Regions from separate parts of the Pseudomonas sp. SYWMCR5 genome, predicted to be linked through region 2. Evidence: riboswitches for the same ligand, from Rfam matches in the RefSeq annotation. Region 2 holds a riboswitch; the other holds the start of a gene.

Region 1 (7,357 bases), on a different contig from region 2:
AGGTCGGGCACTTCATTCTCACCCGTGGCACGCGCAGCATGAGCGCACTGTTCGATCTGCTCGAGCGCCTCGACCAGGCCTCGCTGCAGGCCCAGCGCAAATTGACCATTCCCTTCCTCAAGGAAACCCTCGGCTGGTAACCCTGAAAACACCGGGCCAGAGCGGCAAAACGCAAAAGTCACATTTTTTTCGATAAAATTTGCAAATAGGTCCGATAGAAGGCATAGTTTCCCCCTTCTAAAGGATTACAGACACGGTCGTGCCCATGCTCAAGCGCTTCGCACCCCTCGTGCCACTCGCACTCGTGACCCTGCTTTTTGGCTGCGCGGCCCAAGGCCCGATTTCCCAGCCCCAGGATCACCCATCGGTCACCGCGCAAACCGCGGTCAAGGCCAAGGCGTCGCATTCGTCGGTATTCGATGAAGAAGACCTCGCCACCGATGAAGACCTCCAAGCCTTCTCCAGCAACAGCAAGCCCTACCAGCTGCCCGTCCTTGCAGACAGCATCCTGGAGCGCGGCATGTCGCTGATCGGCACCCGTTATCGTTTCGGCGGTACTTCCGAGCAGTCCGGCTTCGATTGCAGCGGCTTCATCGGCTACCTGTTCCGCGAAGAGGCCGGCATGAACCTGCCGCGCTCGACCCGCGAGATGATCAACGTCGACGCACCCAAGGTCGCACGCAACAAGCTCAAGCCAGGTGACCTGCTGTTCTTCAGCACCAATGGCCGTGGCCGTGTCAGCCATGCCGGCATCTACCTGGGCGACAACCAGTTCATCCACTCCAGCAGCCGCCGCAGCGGTGGTGTGCGCATCGATAACCTCGGTGACCGCTACTGGAGCAAGACCTTCATCGAAGCCAAGCGTGCCCTGGCCATGGCGCCGACCACTACCCTGTCGCGCAACTGATATCAAAATGCTGTATCCTCGCACGGCGGCGTAGCTGAAAAGCTAGCCGCCGTGCGCATTTACGAATAGCGTCTAATCTAAATCCTTAACTCTTTTTTCGGCTGCGGCCGATTGGTCTCAGACAGGTTCTGACCCATGGCGATGATGACGCGCTTCGCATTCCTCTCCCTGGTGGCACTGCTTGCCGCCTGTTCCAGCCGTGCTCCGGCCCCGGCACCCGTGGCCAAGCCGCAGGTTACCTTCATTGACCAGCCTTCCTCGTCGCCCGTGGCTGACGACGTGCTGATCCGTGCCATCGGTCTGGTCGGCACCCCGTATCGCTGGGGCGGCAACACGCCGGACTCGGGCTTCGATTGCAGTGGCCTGATCGGTTATGTGTACCGCGATGCGGCGAACATCAGCCTGCCACGCTCGACCCGCGAGATGATCGTCATGCGTGCGCCGACCGTGAGCATCAACGCGCTGCAGTCCGGTGACCTAGTGTTCTTCGCCACCGGCGGTGGTTCGCAGGTAAGCCATGCCGGGATCTACGTGGGTGAGGGGCGCTTCGTGCATGCGCCGTCCACCGGCGGTACGGTGCGGCTGGACTACCTGTCGAACAGCTACTGGTCCAAGGCCTACCTGCAGGCCAAGCGGGTGTTGACGCCGGGGCATCTGGCGCAGAATCCCTGAGATCGTCGGGGCTGCACAGCAGCCCCGACGTACATTCAAGCCTGCTTGAGCAGCAGCGCCACCCCCGGATGGTATTGCCCCGACTCGTTATGCAGCTTGCGGTACGCATACGGGAAGTACCAGGCAATCGCACAGGCCGTGTGCTTGTTCAGGTCATCGACCAGATCCTGCAGTTCCTCGGGGCTTGCATTCTGCCCCGCCTTCCACGGGCTGACGAACAGCGCCCCGGCCTTGAGCTGGCTGGGATAGGCTGCCAGCCGCGCCAACGTCGCCGCCTCCTGCAGGGCCCCCGCCAGATCCAGGCGGGCGATCTTCGGCCAGCGCTGTTCAGTGTGCAGATGAATGGAGTGTTCGGCACCGGCAATCGACAGATCGCAGCGCCCTTCTCGCTCACCTTCGTCACGCTGCTTCTTGCTCTGATAGTGCTGCAGCGCCACCAGCTCGGCCTGCCAGGCCGCCGCGGCGAGAATACCGGCATTGGCCTGGGCACCATGCCAGTAGGGCGCGTCGCCGTCGCCGTGGATCTGGTTGAAACGGTCGATGCAGTCGATCCAGCGCTCCAGGGCCGGGCGCAGGAACTCCAGGTGCGGGTTGTTGATGATCAAGCCTTGCATGCCGCGCTCTCCTTTTATTATGGTCGCGTACAGCCGGTGATGGCTGTGTGATATCACTGCTTCAATAGTGAGACAAGCATCCAGATCAACCGTTCATCGTCCGCGTTTAATTGACGCTCCCGGTGCAACCCTCTAACCTTCGCGGCGTGTTTCAGGTGCTCTGCGGATCAGCTCCGGCAGGGTGAAACTGGGAAGCCGGTGGGCGCCAGCAGGGCGCGAATCCGGCGCTGCCCCCGCAACGGTAGGTGAGTCAAGGCCGCGCAAGGCCACTGGGTGTCCACACCCGGGAAGGCGCGCGGTTTCGGGCCAAGGCCCGGCTCACGAGCCCGGAGACCGGCCTGTCACTGCCAACGGCATCACGGAGGGTGATGCGCGCTGCCCCGTGGTGTCGCCACGGCTTTTGCGCGCTCCCTTCGCCTGCCTGCCTTGTTTTCTGTCGTTGCCTGGTGCCCGCCCGCGAGTGCCCGACCGGTGCGTCGACAGCTTGCGGAGAACCCCTGATGAGCGAATCCACCGAACGCGACGAACGCCACTTGGCGCGCATGCAGCGCAAAAAAGCGATCATCGACGAACGTATCGCCAACTCCCCCAACGAATGTGGCCTGCTGCTGGTGCTCACGGGCAATGGCAAGGGCAAGAGCAGCTCGGCCTTCGGCATGCTCGCCCGCGCGCTGGGGCATGGCATGCAGTGCGGGGTGGTGCAGTTCATCAAGGGTCGCAACAGCACTGGCGAAGAGCTGTTCTTCCGCCGCTTCCCCAATGAAGTGCGCTACCACGTGATGGGCGAGGGCTTCACCTGGGAAACCCAGGACCGCCAGCGCGACATCGCGGCTGCAGAAGCGGCCTGGGCGGTCTCCCGCCAGTTGCTGCAGGACCCGTCGGTGCAGTTCGTGGTGCTCGACGAGCTGAATATCGCCCTCAAGCACGGCTACCTCGACCTCGACCAGGTGCTCTCGGACATCCAGGCCCGTCCACCGATGCAGCACGTCATCGTCACGGGCCGCGCCGCCAAGCCGGAGATGATCGAGCTGGCCGACACCGTGACCGAGATGGGCATGCTCAAGCACGCCTTCCAGGCCGGTATCCGCGCACAGAAGGGCGTTGAACTGTGAGTCGAGCCACCCGTCATTGCCCAGCGGTGTTGATCGCCGCACCGGCCTCCGGCCAGGGCAAGACCACCGTCACTGCCGCCCTGGCGCGCCTGCACCGCAACCTCGGGCGCAAGGTGCGGGTGTTCAAGTGCGGGCCGGATTTTCTCGACCCGATGATCCTGGAGCGCGCCAGTGGCGCCCCGGTGTATCAGTTGGACATGTGGATGATCGGCGAGCAGGAGAGCCGCCGCCTGTTGTGGGACGCCGCCGCCGAAGCCGACCTGATCCTCATCGAGGGTGTCATGGGGCTGTTCGACGGCACGCCGTCGAGCGCTGACCTGGCGCGGCATTTCGGCGTGCCGGTGCTGGCGGTGATCGATGGCACTGCCATGGCCCAGACCTTCGGGGCCCTGGCCCTGGGGCTGGCGCGCTACCAGCCCGACCTGCCATTCGCTGGCGTGCTGGCCAACCGGGTCGGCAGCCTGCGTCATGCGCAACTGCTCGAAGGCAGCCTGACCGAAGGCTTGCGCTGGTATGGCGGGTTGTCTCGCGAGCGCGGCATCGAATTGCCCAGCCGTCACCTCGGGCTGGTCCAGGCCAGTGAGCTGAACGATCTGGATGCACGCCTGGACGCCGCCGCCGAGGCCTTGGGCGCCAGCTGCGATGCTGCCTTGCCGCCACCGGTGGCCTTTGTCGAGCCACAAACCGTGCACTCGGCCGCAAGCCTGGCCGGTGTGCGCATCGGTGTGGCCCGCGACGAGGCCTTCGCCTTCCTCTATGGCGCCAATCTCGACCTGCTGCGCGATCACGGCGCGGAGCTGGTGTTTTTCTCCCCGTTGCATGATCGCCACCTGCCTGTGGTCGACAGCCTGTATTTGCCTGGCGGCTACCCCGAACTGCATCACCACGCCCTGGCGGCCAACGCGCCGATGCGCGAGGCGATCCGCGGCCATCATGCCGAAGGCAAACCCTTGTTGGCCGAATGCGGCGGCATGCTCTATCTGCTCGATGCCTTGACCGACGTTGCGGGCGAGCGCGCCGAGCTGCTGGGACTGTTGCCCGGCGAAGCCGTGATGCAGAAGCGCCTCGCCGCCTTGGCGCTGCAGGCTGTCGAGTTGCCTGAAGGCACCCTGCGTGGCCATACCTATCACCACTCCCTGACCACCACCGAGCTTGTGCCCATCGCCCGTGGCCTGAGCCCCAATGGCGGACGTGGCAACGAGGCGGTCTATCGTCTGGGGCGCTTGACGGCGTCCTACGTGCACTTCTATTTCCCTTCCAACCCCGAAGCGGCGGTGGCGCTGTTGCGACCATGAACGAACACGCTTTCAGCGAGGCCGAGCGCGCTGCGGTCTACCGCGCGATCGGCGAGCGTCGCGACATGCGCCACTTCATCGGCGGCGACGTGGCGCCTGCGCTGCTTGCCCGGCTGCTGGCCGCCGCGCACCAGGCGCCCAGCGTCGGGTTGATGCAGCCCTGGCGCTTCATTCGGATCAGCCAGCGCGATCTGCGCTTGCGCATCCAGGCGCTGGTGGAGGAAGAGCGGATTCGCACCGCCGAGGCCCTCGGTGAGCGCTCCGATGCATTCATGAAGCTCAAGGTCGAAGGCATCGGCGAGTGCGCCGAGGTGCTGGTTGCCGCCTTGATGGACAAGCGCGAGCCGCACATCTTCGGCCGCCGCACCCTGCCGGAAATGGACCTGGCGTCGATGGCCTGCGCGATCCAGAACCTCTGGCTGGCCGCACGCGCCGAGGGGCTGGGGATGGGCTGGGTGTCGTTGTTCGACCCGCAGGCGCTGGGCGAGCTGCTGGGCATGCCGACTGGGGCCAAGCCGGTGGCGGTGTTGTGCCTGGGGCCGGTGGCGAAATTTTACGAAGCGCCCATGCTGGTGCTGGAAGACTGGGCGCGTGAGCGGCCGCTGAGCGAGATGCTCTACGAGAACCAATGGGGAGAGCGGCCATGAGCATCGCCTTGCTGACCGTGGCCGGTGTGGCGCTGGATGCGCTGTTGGGGGAGCCGCAGCGGCGTCATCCTCTGGTGGCTTTCGGCAACTTCGCCGGGCGTCTGGAGCAGCGCTTGAATGCCGGTGGCCGTGGCTGGCGCAGCCACGGCGTCAGTGCCTGGTTCCTGGCCGTGGTGCCCTTGACCCTGCTGGCGCTGATCCTGTCGTGGCTGCCCTACATCGGTTGGCTGGTGGACGCCCTGGCGCTGTATTGCGCGCTGGGCATGCGCAGCCTGGGCGAGCATGTATTGCCCGTGGCCCAGGCCCTGCGCCAAGGGGATCTGGATGAAGCACGGCGACGGGTAGGCTATCTGGTCAGCCGCGAGACCCGCGAGCTCGACGAGGCTGCCGTGGCCCGCGCCGCCACCGAGTCGGTGCTGGAGAATGGCAGCGATGCGGTGTTCGCCGCGCTGTTCTGGTTCGTCGTGGCCGGTGCGCCGGGCGTGGTGCTGTATCGCCTGAGCAATACCCTGGATGCCATGTGGGGCTATCGCAATGAGCGCTTCGAGCGCTTTGGCTGGGCTGCGGCGCGCATCGACGATGTGCTCAACTTCCTGCCGGCCAGGCTGGTGGCACTGACCTACGCGTTGCTGGGCAAGACCCGCCTGGCCTTGAGGTGCTGGCGCAGCCAGGCGCCACTGTGGGACAGCCCCAACGCGGGCCCGGTGATGGCCGCAGGGGCCGGCGCCCTGGGCGTGGAGCTGGGAGGCCCGGCGGTGTACCACGGCGAGCTGCACGAACGCGCCCGTCTGGGTGAGGGGCCGGTGGCCGATGCCGATGCCATCGAGCGCGGCTGGAGCCTGGTGCAGCGCGGCGTATGGCTGTGGCTGCTGGTGATCTGCACGGGGGCCTGGCTCTATGCTTGAACATGGTGGTCGCCTGCTGCGCGCGATGCGCCAGTACGGTATCGCACGCGAAGACTGGCTCGACCTGTCCAGCGGTATCGCTCCCTGGTCCTTCGCCATCCCACCGATTCCGCTGGATGCCTGGGCGCGCCTGCCCGAGGTCGAGGATGGCCTGGAGCAGGCCGCGCGCGCCTATTACGGTGTCGATGAGCTGCTCGCGGTGGCCGGTTCCCAGGCGGCGATCCAGGCCTTGCCGCATTTGCGCGCGCGCGGGCGTGTTGGCGTGTTGTCGCCGTGCTATGCCGAGCATCCGCACGCCTGGCAGCGCGCCGGGCATGAGCTTGTCGCGCTCGATGACGACCAGGTCGAAGAGGCCCTGGACAGTCTCGATGTGCTGTTGCTGGTCAACCCGAACAATCCGACCGGGCGCTGTGTACCGCGCGAGCGTCTGCTCGCCTGGCACGCTCACCTGGCCCGGCGCGGCGGCTGGCTGGTGGTGGACGAGGCGTTCATGGACAACACCCCGGCACACAGCCTCATCGACCAGAGCGGACGTGCTGGATTGATCGTGCTGCGTTCGTTCGGCAAGTTCTTTGGTCTGGCCGGTGTGCGTCTGGGCTTCGTCATGGCCGAGGCGCCACTGTTGCAGCGCCTGGCCGAGATGCTGGGGCCATGGACGGTCAGCGGCCCGACTCGAATCATCGGCCAGTCGTGCTTCGCCGACCATGCCTCGCAGCAGACGCAGATCCTGCGCTGCGCCGAAGCCAGCGCACGCCTGGCAGCACTGTTGGCCGAGTCCGGCTTGCCCGCCACTGGCGCCTGTAACCTGTTCCAGTACCTGCGTGATCCGCGCGCCGCGCAGTTGCATGACTTTCTCGCCCGTCGCGGCATTCTCGTGCGCCTGTTCGAAACGCCTGCCGCCCTGCGCTTTGGCTTGCCCGCCTGTGCGGCGGATGAACAGCGCCTGCGCCAGGCGCTGCAGGACTTCCAGAAGGAATCGGCATGACCACCCTCATGGTGCAAGGCACCACCTCCGATGCCGGCAAGAGCACGCTGGTTACCGCCCTGTGCCGCTGGCTGTTGCGCCAGGGTGTCGGCGTGGTGCCGTTCAAGCCGCAGAACATGGCGCTCAACAGCGCGGTGACCGCCGACGGTGGCGAGATTGGCCGCGCCCAGGCGGTGCAGGCCCAGGCCTGCCGGCTGGCGCCGCACACCGACATGAACCC
Region 2 (7,357 bases):
TGGCCGTTGTCGGCCAGGTAGTCGCGCAGCTCGGCAATATCCTGGCCAAAGTCACGCTCGGGCGCGACGCCGCGCAACGCACGTACGGTCGGCCCGGAACTGCCTGGGGCACGTCCCAGCCCCAGGTCGATGCGCCCCGGATGCAAGGTATCAAGCGTACCGAACTGCTCGGCAACCACCAGCGGGGCATGATTGGGCAGCATGATGCCACCGGCACCCACGCGAATATGCCGCGTGGCATTGGCGATCTCGTTGATTACCAGCGCGGTGGCGGCAGAGCCGATGCCGGGCATGTCATGGTGTTCGGCGATCCAGTATCGAGCGTAACCGTGCTGCTCGACGTGACGTGCCAGTTGGCGGGATTCCTCGATCGCATCGGCCAGGGTCTTGCCCTCGCCGATCATGACCAGGTCCAGGACAGACAACGCAGTCATGGCGTCTCCATAAGTCGTGACGGGTATGACTGCACAGTGTCCCGGGCCACGCCTGAGCGATAAACCGCAAGGCGGGCCCTACACCCGGTCCCTCCATTCCCCAATCAGTGTTCCCACGGCACTCCGTGCTCCCACCGGGCGACCAGCAGGTCGATGAAGCCTCGCACCCGCGGCGACAAGTGGCGCTTGCTGGGGTAGACGATACGAATCGGGTCGGCCGGCGGCCGGAAACCTGCGAGCACTTCGACCAGCGTTCCGGCGCGCAAGTCGTTGCCGGTGATGTAGGTGGGTAGATGGATCAGCCCGAAACCGGCGCGGGCGCCATCGAGCATGGCCTCGGAGCTGTCGATGTTCAAGCGCCCGGGCTCTTCGCACAGGTGCAGCCCTTCATCGGTGTGGAAACGCCAGGGGCTGGCCTTCTCGCCCGCCAGAAAAGCAATCTTGTCGTGCCCATAGAGGTCTGCCGGTACCTGGGGCACACCATGGCGCTGCAGGTACTCGGGCGCAGCGCAGGTGACGAACTGCTGCCACGCCACGGTACGCGTCAGCAGTTGCGAGTCCTCCTTGGGCGCACCGATGCGCACGGCAACGTCCACCCCCTCCTCCACCAGATCGACGAAACGGTCAGTGAAGCGAATATCGGCGCGCAGTTCCGGCCATTGCTTGAGGTAGACATCCAGGATCGGCAGCACGTGACGCTGGCCGAACGACAGCGGGGCCGTCAGGCGCAGGGTGCCTGTCGGTCGTCCGCGGCGCTGGGCCATGGTGGTCTCGACTTCGTCCAGGTCTTCGAGGATCTGCCGCCAGCGTTCGAACGCCACTTGGCCTTCATCGGTCAGGCTCAGTTTGCGCGTGGTGCGGTTGAGCAGGCGTACCGCCATGCGCGATTCGAGGCGTGCGATGCTCTTGCCCACCGCCGAGCGGGTCAGGCCCAGGCTCTCGGCGGCTGCAGTGAAGCTGCCGGCCTTCACGGCACTGACGAAGGCTGCGATGTCGCCGAAGCGGTTGGGTTCCATGGGACTGTTCCTGGATATCCGAGGCTCCCTAGGATGGGGGCAGATCCAGGTATTGCAAGGCCTTGATCGCCATCAAGTGCAAGGGATAGAACCCGTAGGCCCAGCGCCCTACAGGCACGATGGACGCCCCCTGGTAGGCCAGCATCCGCAAACCCAATGGCAGTGCCATTGCAGCTGTGGCCAGCACCAGCAGGGAAAAAGGCTGCCAGGGATGTGCCCGCAACCAACTGTTGGTCAGGTTGGCGCCCATTGCCAACAGACAGGGCACCAGCCATCCCGGCCAACCTCGCGACCACAGCACCAGGCAGGCCGCCGGCAGCAACACCCCCGGCAAGCCGTACATCAGTCGATCACTGAAAACCAGCGCCAGCCCGGCACTACCGAGCCCGACAATGCGCGCAGCAGGCTGCGGGTGCCTCACCCCCCAGGCGACCAGCAGGCCAAGGGTCAGGGTGGGCATGACGTTGAGCGTATGCGAGCCATTGTCCAGCCACCGGTACGGGCCTTCGGCAAGTATCGAGAAGGCCAGCATCCAGCTCAGGTAGCGAGCGTTGGCGGGGGTGTACAGCACGCCTGGCTGGCCGCGCGCGACATGACAGGCGATGACCAGGCAGAACAGTGGAAAGGCCAGTCGCCCGATCACGAACAACCCGTCGGCACTGGGCCACAGGTAGCGCAAATGATCGGCGACCATGCTCAGGATCGCCGTCCACTTGACCAGGTCGAGCCCGCTCGAGCGGCCGTTCAGTGCCCCACCTCGGATTGCGCCGAGGGGTTCAGGTAGCGTGTGGTCCAGGCCGCCAGGGGCAGCGGAGGCTGCTGCTGGAGGATACGACGCCAGATCAGCCCCAGGTCATGGCCGTTGAACATCGCGGCACCGCCACGCCAGTTCGCCGGGGTATCGACCACCCACTGTCCCTGGCTGTCGCGGTGAGCCATGCTGAAACGGAAGGTGTAGTTACCGGGAATGCCCATGCGCAGGTCGGTTACCACCAGTACATCGCCCACCACGTCATAACGCAGCCAGTCATCGGTGAACCAGCGCAGCCGCTCGTGCAGCGCGACGCCCTCGAGCACCTTGGCGGCCTCCAGGTTCAGCGACAGGCGCTGCATCTCGGGCGGTTCGCGGTCGAACACACTGCTCACGCCCTCGTAGTAATGACCATCCGGTGTCTTGGCCAGCACCCGCCAGACCAGGCTGTTGAAGGCCATGGGCACTGCACGCAGGTGATCGACCGCAACGCCCTGGCGGCCCAAGGCCTCCTGGAAACGCTGCTCGACCGCCATGCGCCCGGCCAGCCCAAAGCCCAGATACGCCGTGCTGAACACCAGGGCTGCCGTCATCAGGGGTATCGCCTTGCCGCTCAGCCCTCGCCACGCGGCATAGATCACAGCGACCAGCAGTGGCACGGTGTAGACCGGATCGATGATGAACACCGCCGCCCAGCTTTCGGGAATGAGCGGCAGCGGCCAGAACAATTGCGTGCCATAGACCGTGAACGCGTCCAGCAGAGGGTGGGTGACCAGCACCAGCCAGAACGCCACGAACAACCGGGGCCAACGGTATCCCTTGTCGGGCCAGCGCCTTTGCCCAACCCAGGCCACCAGCCACGCCAGCAGCAGCGCCAGACCGGTAAGGACGAAGATCGAGTGGGAAAAACCACGGTGATAGGTCATCTGCGAAACGGGGTCCGCATACCGGATCACCACATCGAGATCGGGCAAGGTGGCCAGCGCGGCGCCATACAGCAGCGAACGGCGGCCCTGGATGCGACCGAGCACCGTACCTTGCAGGGCGGCACCGAGTACGGCTTGAGTAATCGAGTCCAAGGTGAGTCTTCCATCGGCAGGGTCAGGGAAACCTACCCCTCGGCGCCCGCGGCGGCAAGCGTGCAGAGCCCCTCGATGGCACCGGGGAAACAGCTTGCAAACATGTGTCAGCACCGCTCGGGAAAAATTGCCTGCAGCGAGGCCATGGCTTCTGCTAAAAACGACGATTCCCAGCAGCCTGATGACACCCATGACCGACACCCTGCTCACTCACTTCAAACGCCGCTGGCTCATGTGGCTGGCCATGGCCCTGCTGGTGGTGGGCCTGCCCGCGGGCTGCGCGGTCTTGCAGCACAAGGAGCGCGAACTGGTGTTTCGTATCGAGCCGGGCCAGGCCAGTTGGTTCAGGGGCCTGCCGGCCGACGTACAGGAACTGGACCTGCGCCCGCGCAACTTCACCGGCGACCAGAGCCTGCATGCCTGGTGGTGGCCGGCCAAACGCGCCGATGCGCCGGCGATACTCTACCTGCACGGCGTACGCTGGAACCTCACCGGCCAGATGTTCCGCATCGAGCAGTTGCACGCCATGGGCTATTCGGTGTTGGCCGTGGACTACCGCGGTTTTGGCCAGAGCCGAGGCGACCTGCCGTCCGAAGCCACGGTTTACGAGGACGCCCGAATTGCCTGGGAGCGCTTCGCCCAGTTGCAGCCGGTGCCGGGCAAGCGCCTGATCTTCGGCCATTCGCTGGGCGGTGCGGTCGCTGTGGAGCTTGCCTCGGAGCTCGCACGCCAGGCACGCCAGCAAGGTAAGCCTGTACCTGCGCGCGGCCTGATTCTCGAATCCACCTTCACCTCCCTTGGCGACGCGGCGGCATCAGTGGCCGATACCACACTGCCGGTGCGCTGGCTGCTGTCGCAGAGATTCGACTCGCTGGGCAAGATCGCCGATATCGGTTTGCCGCTGCTGCTGGTGCATGGCCTGGATGATCGGTATGTGCCCCCCCGCTTCAGCGAGGCGCTGTTCGAGGCGGCCCAACAGCCCAAGACCTTGCTCCTGGTGCCGGGAGCGAGCCACAACAACAGCATGAGCCTGGCCGGCCAGCGCTATCGACGCGCGATCGAAGCATTGCTGTGAAACCACGGGTAACGATCACTGCACCGGCAGGAAATTCATCAATAACAGGCTCTGCGCGTAATTGAGGCCGATCCGTCGATAACGCTCATCCAGCATCTGCGCCAGCAGATCGAGGCGCGCCACGATCTTGCCGAATTCGACGGCAAAGCTGAGGTTGCTGCCCTCCTCCGAGATTTCGTTGGAAAACAGTAGCAACACACCATTGGCGTCCTGGCGCTGACTGAGCATCCAGGTAGCCTTTTCGATGTTGCGCGCGGCGTTATTGACGAACAGTGGATCAATCGCATCGGTCATGTAGAACTCGGTGCGCCCACCGTGGGCGGTAATCAACATGCTGCCGATGGCATAGATGAACGCCCCGACTCGATCTCCACGAAACTCCGGGCTCAAGGCGTAGCTCAGCGCCGCCAGGTCACGGCGCTCGCCCAGTTGCGGCAATGGCTGGCGCTGCTCGATGGCCTGGCGGATCTGGCGCTCGGCGGTGGCCGCGTCCAGATAGCCGGACTGCTTCCACTGATTGGGGTTGCGCAGGTAGAGCTTGTTCATCAGCAGATACAGGCTCTGCAGGTTGTCGCGCATGGACAAGGTCGCCATGCGGTCGACACTGGTCTGGAACAACTCGCTGGGATGACCATTGCCTAACTGGGTGAATACGTCGCGCCCCTGCTGCCCGGTGCACGCGCACAGGGCGATCAAGACACCCACCAGCGACAGGCGGGCACGGCGGCGATAGGCAGGAACAGGCATCTGCACCGGGGTCCAGGGTCAGCGGCCGGGCCGGAAATCGGCACAGCCTGGCCATGCATAGAGCCCCTGAACGCCAAAAAGTGCGACGTGCAAGGCAGGTTGATGATTTCCAGTCGCTACGCCTGCGCGATTCGTAACAAGAATTGACGACCAAAGCATGGCCGTGATCTCCTAATACATTACGTAGGGTGCCCCTTGCAGGGGTGAAACGGGAAACCGGTGCGTCAATGGCTCTTCATGAGCCTGACAAGTCCGGTGCTGCCCCCGCAACGGTAAGCGAGCGAGCGTCTGATCCACTGTGTCGGCAGTTCGGCATGGGAAGGTGACGCTCTCCCCAGGAGCCATGCTCCTGCTCGTCAGCCCGGAGACCGGCCCGACGTCTTGTGATCACACCCCGCGGTGGGCGGGCGCTGTTGCATGTCCCTGGGCGGTTCTCGCCTGGGGTTGCCGCGCTTCCTGTCGCCCATGAAAAAAAGCAGAGGAATGCGTCATGTCCGTCACCAGCGCCAAACACAGCATCGCAACCCCCGTCAGCCTCAGCCAGCGCCTCGTCGTTGCGGTCGGCGCCAGCCTGCTGGGCCTGTGCCTGGTGTACTTCGCCGGGTTCTCCCATCTCGAGGCGGTGCACAACGCTGCCCACGATACCCGCCACAGCGCCGCCTTCCCTTGCCACTGAGTGCCCGACAATGATCAAGCGTATCGCTCGAACTGCAGGCTTCAGTGGCCTGCTCGCCGCACTTTTGCTGACGCTGTTGCAGAGTTTCTGGGTCGCGCCCTTGATCCTCCAGGCCGAAACCTATGAAAACGCGGCGCCCACCGAGCAGCACGAACACACAGGTGAAGGTGCCGGGGGCCATGAACACGACGCAGAAGCCTGGTCGCCGGAAGATGGCTGGCAGCGGGTGCTGTCGACTGCCGGCGGCAATCTGGTAGTGGCAGTCGGTTTCGCGCTGATCCTCGCCGCACTCTACAGCCTGCGCGAACCTGGTCGGGTCAGTACGGGTGCCTTGTGGGGCCTGGGCGGCTTCGCCGTGTTCTGCCTGGCACCGACCCTGGGCCTGCCACCCGAACTGCCTGGCACCGCCGCAGCCGATCTGGGTCAACGCCAGACCTGGTGGATAGGCACCGCCGCCGCCACTGCTGTGGGCCTGGCGTTGCTGGTCTTCGCGCGCCACTGGCTGCTGAAGGTGCTCGGCGCAGCGCTGCTGGTGGTACCGCACCTGATCGGCGCCCCTCAGCCACTGGTGCATGAAAGCCTGGCGCCCGAAGCGCTGGAAGCACAGTTCAAGGTTGCCTCCTGGCTGACCAACGCAGCCTTCTGGGTCGCACTGGGTCTGCTGAGCGCCTGGCTCTACCGCCGCTCCGCGCAGGCCTGATGGCCGCGCTATATGTCGGTTTCGGCTGCCGCAGGGGTTGCCCGGCGGCGGTTCTGGAAACCCTGCTGCACCTTGCGCTGGCCGACAACGGCCTGAAGCTGGCCGCCTTGCGTGGTATCGCCAGCATCGATCTCAAGGCTCAGGAGCCCGGCCTGCGGCAACTGGCCGAGCAACTCGGCCTGCCCCTGACGCTATACAGCGCCCAGCAACTGCACCCATTCCTGCCCCTGCTCAGTTACCGCTCAGAAATGGCCTTCAACGCCACGGGCTGTTGGGGAGTGGCAGAAAGCGCAGCGCTGGCGCTGGCTGACGAGGGTCAGCGCTCGCCAATCCTGACAGTCACTCGGCAGGTGCTCGGTGACGCTACCCTTGCCCTGGCCAGCAACGGATAATCGCTTTTCATTTCACGTTTCAAGGACTTGCCATGACGGTCTATTTCATCGGTGCCGGCCCCGGCGACCCGGAGCTGATCACGGTCAAGGGCCAACGCCTGATCCGCCAATGCCCGGTGATCATCTACGCCGGCTCACTGGTACCGCCCGCGGTACTTGAAGGCCACACGGCCAGTACCGTGATCAACAGCGCCGAACTGCACCTCGAGCAGATCATCGCCGCCATCCGCGACGCCCATGACAAGGGGCTGGATGTCGCCCGTGTACACAGCGGCGACCCCAGCCTGTATGGCGCCATCGGCGAACAGATCCGCCACTTGCGCGAACAGGGCATCGACTACCAGATCATTCCTGGCGTCACCGCCACAGCCGCCAGCGCCGCCCTGCTCGGCTGTGAACTGACGCTGCCGGACATCTCGCAGACCGTCATCCTGACCCGCTACGGCGATCGCTCGCCGATGCCGGCAGGCGAGCAGCTGGCGGACCT

Evidence for each region. Region 2 has a riboswitch for cobalamin ahead of AC2CGW_RS08915 (CbtB domain-containing protein). Riboswitches for the same ligand answer to the same signal wherever they lie in the genome.
Region 1: linked by a shared signal. The riboswitch ahead of cobO (cob(I)yrinic acid a,c-diamide adenosyltransferase) and the one ahead of AC2CGW_RS08915 (CbtB domain-containing protein) in region 2 are both predicted to bind cobalamin.

The regions. Positions count from the first base shown of each region.
Region 1 is NZ_JBXUNH010000001.1:578,356-585,712, reverse strand. Features, by position in the region: gene hda (DnaA regulatory inactivator Hda) at 1-140, shown strand, start outside; gene AC2CGW_RS02645 (C40 family peptidase) at 266-907, shown strand; gene AC2CGW_RS02640 (C40 family peptidase) at 1,043-1,579, shown strand; gene AC2CGW_RS02635 (hypothetical protein) at 1,615-2,193, opposite strand; cobalamin riboswitch at 2,330-2,549, shown strand; gene cobO (cob(I)yrinic acid a,c-diamide adenosyltransferase) at 2,694-3,305, shown strand; gene AC2CGW_RS02625 (cobyrinic acid a,c-diamide synthase CobB) at 3,302-4,600, shown strand; gene bluB (5,6-dimethylbenzimidazole synthase) at 4,597-5,247, shown strand; gene cbiB (adenosylcobinamide-phosphate synthase CbiB) at 5,244-6,152, shown strand; gene cobD (threonine-phosphate decarboxylase CobD) at 6,145-7,137, shown strand; gene AC2CGW_RS02605 (cobyric acid synthase) at 7,134-7,357, shown strand, end outside.
Region 2 is NZ_JBXUNH010000002.1:682,318-689,674, forward strand. Features, by position in the region: gene AC2CGW_RS08885 (LLM class flavin-dependent oxidoreductase) at 1-434, opposite strand, end outside; gene AC2CGW_RS08890 (LysR family transcriptional regulator) at 539-1,450, opposite strand; gene AC2CGW_RS08895 (TraX family protein) at 1,479-2,246, opposite strand; gene AC2CGW_RS08900 (metal-dependent hydrolase) at 2,195-3,280, opposite strand; gene AC2CGW_RS08905 (alpha/beta hydrolase) at 3,471-4,355, shown strand; gene AC2CGW_RS08910 (hypothetical protein) at 4,371-5,102, opposite strand; cobalamin riboswitch at 5,272-5,493, shown strand; gene AC2CGW_RS08915 (CbtB domain-containing protein) at 5,593-5,778, shown strand; gene AC2CGW_RS08920 (CbtA family protein) at 5,789-6,478, shown strand; gene AC2CGW_RS08925 (cobalamin biosynthesis protein) at 6,478-6,870, shown strand; gene cobM (precorrin-4 C(11)-methyltransferase) at 6,903-7,357, shown strand, end outside.